DNA from 2 places in the Achromobacter sp. D7-1 genome. Region 2 is predicted to be linked to the other one. Evidence: predicted binding sites of a transcription regulator. Region 2 holds the regulator's gene; the other holds the start of a gene.

Region 1 (3,846 bases), on a different contig from region 2:
ATCTCGGTCTCCAGGGCCTGGTACAACAATTCCTCGATTTGCGAGGTATTTCCGGCTTTGCGTTTCATTGGGCGCTCCTCTTTCGTTCACATGGGGCATCCGCGCATGCCCGCGGCGGATATGCGGATGGAGCGCCTACCCAGCAATTGCCATGCCCGGTCCGTGCTCGCTCGCGCTATGTCCAGGGCGGCCCGCGCCGGTTGCCGCCCGCGGCACGGAAAATACAAGTCGACGACGCGGTCTGCCTCGTCCCCATTTAGACTAGAATTGGAACTATTCTCAATAAAATCAGACCGTCCGGCTCGCGGCGGCACCAACAAGAAAGAGGCTCGTCCTGAAATCCGGTTTCCGCCTGTCCATGGCCTGGCTCCACACCTGGGTCGGCCTGTGGTTTTCCTGGCTGCTGTTCACCGTCTTCCTGACGGGCTCGCTGGCCGTTTTCTCCGAACCCATCACGCACTGGATGACGCCCGAGCACCAGGAGGCGGAAGCACGGGCCGCGCAAAAGGAAAGCGTCCCGGTAGACCGCGCCCGCCGGCTGGAACTGGCCGTGGACTATATGGCGCGCAACCATGCGGGCGCGGGTATGTGGGAAATCTGGCCGGTCGACCGCTTTCACAACAACGGGCTGACCGCCTATTGGTTCGACAAGAACGGCCAGTATGCCGACGCCGAACTGGACCCCGACACCGGCGCGGAACTTGACGACCACCACGAGGCCGAAGCCCGCGCAACGCAGGGCGGCTCGCATTTCGTGGATTTCCACTACACCTTGCACGACGCCGGCCTGGGCCTGTGGATCGTCGCCTTTGCCAGCATGGCCATGCTGGTCGCCCTGATTTCGGGCGTGGTCACGCACAAGCGCATCTTCAAGGACTTCTTCACCTTCCGCGCGAAGAAGGGCCAGCGCTCCTGGCTGGACGCGCACAACGCGGTGGCGGTCCTGACACTGCCCTTCCAGTTCATGATTGCCTACACCGGCATCGTGATATCGAGCGCGATATTGATGCCCGCCCCCGTCGCGGCAACCTATGGCGCCGACCCGCGGGCCAGCCGCCTCTTCCTGGCCGAACTGTCCGGCGAGGACCGGCCTGCGCGCACCGGCGTGGCTCAGAGCATGCCGGCGCTGGAACCCATCGTGGCCCGCGGCGAGCAACTGATCGGGCAGACGGCGCGCGCCATCGTCATCAACAACCCCGAAGACAGCTCCATGCGCATCGGCGTCTATGGCTGGAATGAAGCCACCGACGACGCCAGGAACATCAGCGCCACCACCGGCATGGCCGAATTTTCCGCCAGCGGCGAACTGCTGCGCGTACGGCCCCCAGGCGGGGTCCACGGCGGCGCGCCTTCCCTGACATTCCAGGTGATGAGCGGTCTGCATATGGTCAAGTTCGGCGGCCTGGCCATGAAATGGCTGTACTTCATCTGCGGCCTGGCCGGTGCGGCCATGATGGGCACGGGCGCGCTGTTGTTCATGGTCAAGCGTCGCGCCAAGCATGGCGGCGAATTCGGCAGCGCGACGGCGCGCGTGTACCGGTTGATAGAAGGTTTGAACGTGGCCGCGCTGGCCGGACTGGCCATCGCCTGCATCGGCTACTTCTGGGCCAACCGCCTGCTGCCCGTGGCGCTGGAAAACCGCGCGCTGTGGGAGCTGCGTTGCTTCTTCGCGATATGGGCGCTGACCCTGGCGCATGCCTGGCTGTGCAGCCCGCGCCGCGCCTGGATCTCGCAACTGGCCCTGCTGTCGGCGCTGTGCCTGCTGCTGCCGGTGCTGTCGCTCGTCACCCTGGGCGACCATCCCCTGGCGCAGATCGCCCGCGGCGACTGGGAAAGCGCGGGCGTCGAACTGACGTCCGTCGCGTTCGGCGTACTATCGGGCTGGGCGGCCCTGTTGTTGTGGCGACGGCCCGCAAGCGCGCCCGCCCGGCGCAATCCCCGCAGTGACGCAGAGGCGGCCGCATGAACATCAACGACCTGTACGCAATTTCCATGGCGCTGCTGCTGACCTACTCCGGCATGGCTTGCCTGAGCCTGGCCATGCCGCGCCATTACGACCAAATCTGGGGACGCGATCCGTCCGCCGGCCACACCCGCGTGCTGCGCGGCGCCGGCGTGCTGTTGCTGGCGCTGGCCTTGCTGCCCTGCGTCGGGCTGTGGGGCAATACCGTGGGCGTGGTGGCATGGCTGGGCTGGCTCTCGGCCGGCGCCCTGCTCTGGGTCGGCATGCTGTCCTGGGCGCCCCGCCCGGCCGCCGGCACCGCCGCGCTGGCCGTGGCGATATCCCTGGCCGGGGTCGGCATCGGCTTCTGAAGCTTCCGAAGCGCGCGTTTGATGCGCATCAAGCAAGACTGACATCCCAGCCGCGCGAGGCGATACGCGCACCATATGTGGTGGTAGAGTTTTCACACCCTACTACATATGGTGTCAGTCATGCATATCCAGCACATCCTCAAGCGCGACGGCCGGATCGCGGCGTTCGACCGCGACAAGATCGCCCAAGCCATGGCGGCGGCCGGCCAGAGCACCGGGGAACTGGACTTGGCGGGCGCACAAACGCTGACCGACGGCGTCATCGCCGCGCTGGCTGGCAGCCCCTGCCCTGGCGTCGAAACCATCCAGAACCGCGTCGAAGAAGCCCTGGTCCAGGCGGGCCACTGGCGCACCGCGCGCGCCTACATCGTGCACCGCGAACAGCACGCCCGGCTGCGCTCGCTGCGCCACACGCTGGTGGACGTGGAAAGCGCCATGGAGGAATACCTGGATCAGCGCGACTGGCGCGTCAACGCCAACGCCAACCAGGGCTACAGCCTGGGCGGCCTGATCCTGAACGTGGCGGGCAAGGTCACCGCCAACTACTGGCTGTCCAACGTGTTCGCGCCCGAAGCCGGCCGCGCCCACCGCGAAGGCGACATCCACATCCATGACCTGGACATGTTGAGCGGCTATTGCGCCGGCTGGTCGCTGCGCCAACTGCTGACCGAAGGCTTCAACGGCATCCCCGGCAAGGTGGAAGCGACTCCGGCGCGCCACATGTCGGCGGCCATCGGCCAGATCGTCAACTTCCTGGGCACGCTGCAGAACGAATGGGCCGGCGCGCAGGCGTTCAGTTCCTTCGACACCTACATGGCGCCCTTCATCCGCCGCGACGCCATGACGTACGCGGAAGTGAAGCAGTCCATGCAGGAACTCATCTATAACCTCAACGTGCCCAGCCGCTGGGGCACGCAGACGCCCTTCACCAACCTCACGTTCGACTGGACCTGCCCGCCGGACCTGAAGGAGCAGATCCCGTACATCGGCGGCGAGGAAATGCCGTTCTCCTACGGCGAACTGCAGACCGAGATGGACATGATCAACCGCGCCTACATCGAGGTCATGATGGCCGGCGACGCCAAGGGCCGCGTATTCACTTTCCCCATTCCCACCTACAACATCACGCCCGACTTCGACTGGGACCATCCCAACACCGAGCGCCTGTTCGAGATGACGGCGCGCTATGGCCTGCCCTACTTCCAGAACTTCCTGAACTCGGACCTGGAACCGCACATGGTGCGCTCGATGTGCTGCCGCCTGCAGCTGGACCTGCGTGAATTGCTCAAGCGCGGCAACGGCCTGTTCGGCTCGGCCGAGCAGACCGGCTCGGTCGGCGTGGTCACGGTCAACTGCGCGCGCCTGGGGTATACCTGCCGCGGCGACGAAGCGCGGCTGATGCAGCGCCTGGACCATCTGCTGGAGCTGGGCCGCGATGTGCTGGAAACCAAGCGAAAAGTGGTGCAGCGCTATATCGACCAGGGTCTCTATCCCTATACCCGCCGCTATCTGGGCACTCTGCGCAACCACTTC
Region 2 (3,846 bases):
CCGTGGTCACCTCGATGCCCGCCAGGCGCAGACGCGCCAGACCCTGGCCATTGACCAGCGGGTTGGGATCGCCGATCGCCACCACCACCCGCGCCGGCCGGGCCGCAAGCACCGCGTCCACGCAGGGCGGCGTGCGGCCGAAATGGCTGCAAGGCTCCAATGTGACATAGAGCGTGGCGCCTTCCACGGACTCACCGCGCGCCTGGACGTCGCGCAAGGCGCAGACTTCCGCGTGCGGGCCGCCCGGCGGCTGCGTGGCGCCTTCGCCCAGCACCCTGCCGTCGCGCACGATCACGCAGCCGACCCGGGGGTTGGGCGCGGTGGAGTACATGACGGTCTGCGCCAGCGCCAGGGCGCGCCGCATCCAGAAAATGTCGTCGTTGTCGCTGGGAATCATCATGATCAGGATTGTATGTCCGCCACGCGGCGGGCAGACGGTCCGGCGCAGGCTCTCGGCGGCATCGGCCGCGCATGTCCGTTTTGGGCCGACAGCCGTCTTTCGCCGCGCTCACCCCGGCGCTGGATTGCAGTAAAAATGACGTCACGCCTCTACAATTTCCGCTCCAGGAGCCCGGACCATGAAACAAGCACTGATCGTCATCGATGTACAAGACTCTTTCCGGCAACGTCCGTTTTGGGATGAAACCGAGTATCCGGCCTTTGTGGAACAGATCCAGTCCCTGATCGACACGGCCGAGGCCCAGGACATTCCGGTACTGCAGGTGTTTCACACCAGCGTGTCGAACGACCCCGCCAACCCCTTCTCGATGGCCTCCGGGCACGTCAAGACGCTCAAGGAATTGCGCATCGCGCCCACCGCCGTGTTCCACAAGACCGTGCATTCCTCGCTCTATGCCAAGGACGCGGACGGCGCCAGCCTGCAGGACTGGCTGGTGAAGCATGGCATCGAAGGCATCATCGTCAGCGGCATCCGCACGGAACAATGCTGCGAAACCACCTCGCGCCACGCCAGCGACGCCGGCTACAAGGTGGTGTTCCCCACCGATGCCACCCTGACCTTCGCCATGCAGAGCCCGTCCGGCCAGCATTACACCCCGGCCGAAATCCGCGACCGGACCGAGCTGGTGCTGCAAGGACGCTTCGCCCGCATCGCGCGCGCCGCCGACGCGCTAGCGGCCTAGCGCTGGCGGAGGGCTGCATGGTCCCGGTCTATTTCGTGCTGACGCGCGGCATCGTGCTGCTGGACGTGGCGGGTCCGGCGGAGGCCTTCCGCGTGGCCAACAAGCTGAGTCCCGGCACCTTCGAGCAGCATTTCTGCGGCCCGTCGCGGGAGGTCGAAAGCGGCCTGCCCGGCCTGCATCTGGCGCATATCCAGGCCCTGCCGGCCGCGCTGCCGCCCGAGGCCCTGGTCATCATTTCCGGCGTGGTGGGCAAGCCCACGCGCCTCGATGACCCCGACTCGCGCGCCATCATCGACTGGCTGGCGGTCCGCCATCCCGCCGACGGCTTCACCCTGATGACGGTGTGCGCCGGCGCGCTATTCGCCGCCGCCGCCGGACTGACGCGGCAACGGGATTGCACCACGCACCACACCTGCCTGGAACAACTGGCCAGCATCGACCCGAGCGCGCGGCTGCATGACAACCGCATCTTCGTCGAGGACGGCAAGCTGGTCAGCAGCGCGGGAATCACGGCCGGCATCGACCTGGCCTTGCACATGGTGTCGCGCCATTGCGGGCCGCGCGTGGCCAGCGAAACAGCACGCGACATGGTCGTCTACCAGCGGCGCGCCGGCACGGATTCCACACTGTCGCCCTGGCTGGATCACCGCAGCCATATGCATCCGGGCGTGCACCGGGTGCAGGATGCGGTCATTCGCGATCCGGCGGCGCCCTGGTCGGCGCAATCGCTGGCGGACCAGGCGCATACCAGCGCTCGCCACCTGACCCGGCTGTTCCGCGAACACGCGGGCTGCACGCCGATGGATTACCTTTATCAGATACGCGTGGCGCTGGCGCGCGACCTGCTGCGCGACACCAGGCTGGATCTGGAGCGCGTGGCCGAGAAATCGGGCTTCGGCTCGGCCCAGCACATGCGCCGCGTGTGGCGCAAATTCCAGCCGCTGACGCCCAGCCTGGCGCGCGCAGCGCCCGCCATGCAATGACGGCGCCGCGGCGCCGTCATTTTCTACATCCGCGCCGCTCGACGGCCCCGGACGGGTTGGCGTCGAGTCTTCTCTAGTCCTTGCGCAGCTTGCCCGGCAGCAGCGGGCCCTGCATCTCGCGGATGGCCTCGACGAATTCGCCAATGTCCTCGAAGCTCTTGTAGACCGAGGCGAAGCGCACGTAAGCCACCTTGTCGAGCTTGCGCAGTTCGTTCATGACGAGCTCGCCGATGTGTTCGCTAGGCACTTCGCGCAGTCCGCTGGCCAGCAACTGCTCTTCGATGCGGGCAACCGCCGCGTCCACGTCTTCCGTGCTGACGGGGCGCTTGCGCAGCGCCAGGCTCAGGCTGGCGCGCAGCTTGCCGGGATCGTAGTCGCTGCGGCTGCCGTTGCGCTTCACGATGGAAGGCATGGCCAGCTCCACCCGTTCATAGGTGGTGAAGCGCTTGTCACAGGACAGGCAGCGGCGGCGACGGCGTATGGCGTCGCCTTCTTCGGAGACCCGGCTGTCGACGACCTGCGTTTCGGCATTGCCGCAAAATGGACACCGCATGTGTGATCCCTAAAGGCGCTGAGGGCAATAGTTAAGCATATTGTAACGAGGCGCCGGGCCGCCAGCGCCAATACGGGCTAATCCGCCCCCGTATTTTTTGCCAGGGTACCGCCCCGAAAGCAAAGGGACGGCGCCTTGCGGGGCCGTCCCTTATGGAGCGCTACGGCCGGGCCGCAGCCCGCCGCAGGGATGCTCGCTTACTTCTTACCGTAGACCGGCAGGCGCGAGGTCAGTTCATTGACGCGGGCGCGCACGGCGGCGATGTTGGCTTCGTCGCGCGGATTGTCCAGCACGTCGGCGATAAGGTTGGCGGTCAGCTCGGCTTCCGCTTCGGTGAAGCCGCGCGTGGTCATGGCCGGCGTGCCCAGGCGGATGCCGCTGGTCACGAAAGGCTTTTCCGGATCGTTCGGGATGGCGTTCTTGTTGACCGTGATGTGGGCCTGGCCCAGCACGGCTTCCGCTTCCTTGCCCGTGATGCCCTTGGAACGCAGGTCCACCAGCATGACGTGGCTTTCGGTACGGCCGGAAACGATGCGCAGGCCGCGCTTGACCAGCGTGTCGGCCAGCACCTTGGCATTCTTGACCACTTGCTGCGCGTAGTCCTTGAAGGCGGGCTCCAGCGCTTCCTTGAAGGCCACGGCCTTGCCGGCGATGACATGCATCAGCGGACCGCCCTGGATGCCGGGGAAGATCGCCGAGTTGATGATCTTCTCGTGCTCGGCCTTCATCATGATGACGCCGCCGCGCGGGCCGCGCAGCGACTTGTGCGTGGTCGAGGTGACGAAGTCGGCGTGCGGGACCGGGTTCGGATAGGCGCCGCCGGCGACCAGGCCGGCGTAGTGGGCGATGTCGACCATGAACAGCGCGCCGTTTTCACGGGCGATGCGGGCCATGCGCTCGAAGTCGATGTGCAGGGCGTAGGCGGAAGCGCCAGCCACGATCAGCTTGGGCTTGTGCTCTTTGGCCAGTTGCTCGACCTGGTCGTAGTTCAGGACTTCGTTTGCGTCCAGGCCGTAGGAGATGAAGTTGTACAGCTTGCCCGAGGCGTTGACCGACGCGCCGTGCGTCAGGTGGCCGCCTTCGGCCAGGCTCATGCCCAGCACGGTGTCGCCCGGCTTCAGGACGGCCATGTACACGCCCTGGTTGGCCTGCGAGCCCGAGTTGGGCT

What was found. Region 2 encodes NrdR, which represses ribonucleotide reductase genes. Its sites were predicted from a motif close to CACNANATNTNGTG; they were not measured.
Region 1: a site for NrdR is predicted at 2,414-2,427, ahead of AC6LKD_RS18200 (ribonucleoside triphosphate reductase). Genes of this name have one in related genera too.

The regions. Positions count from the first base shown of each region.
Region 1 covers NZ_JCBAMT010000041.1:14,880-18,725, forward strand. Annotated here, with positions in the region: gene AC6LKD_RS18185 (ferritin family protein) at 1-68, opposite strand, end outside; gene AC6LKD_RS18190 (PepSY-associated TM helix domain-containing protein) at 359-1,966, shown strand; gene AC6LKD_RS18195 (DUF3325 domain-containing protein) at 1,963-2,313, shown strand; gene AC6LKD_RS18200 (ribonucleoside triphosphate reductase) at 2,434-3,846, shown strand, end outside.
Region 2 covers NZ_JCBAMT010000085.1:10,420-14,265, forward strand. Annotated here, with positions in the region: gene ribD (bifunctional diaminohydroxyphosphoribosylaminopyrimidine deaminase/5-amino-6-(5-phosphoribosylamino)uracil reductase RibD) at 1-400, opposite strand, end outside; gene AC6LKD_RS26860 (cysteine hydrolase family protein) at 579-1,142, shown strand; gene AC6LKD_RS26865 (GlxA family transcriptional regulator) at 1,160-2,125, shown strand; gene nrdR (transcriptional regulator NrdR) at 2,199-2,678, opposite strand; gene glyA (serine hydroxymethyltransferase) at 2,876-3,846, opposite strand, start outside.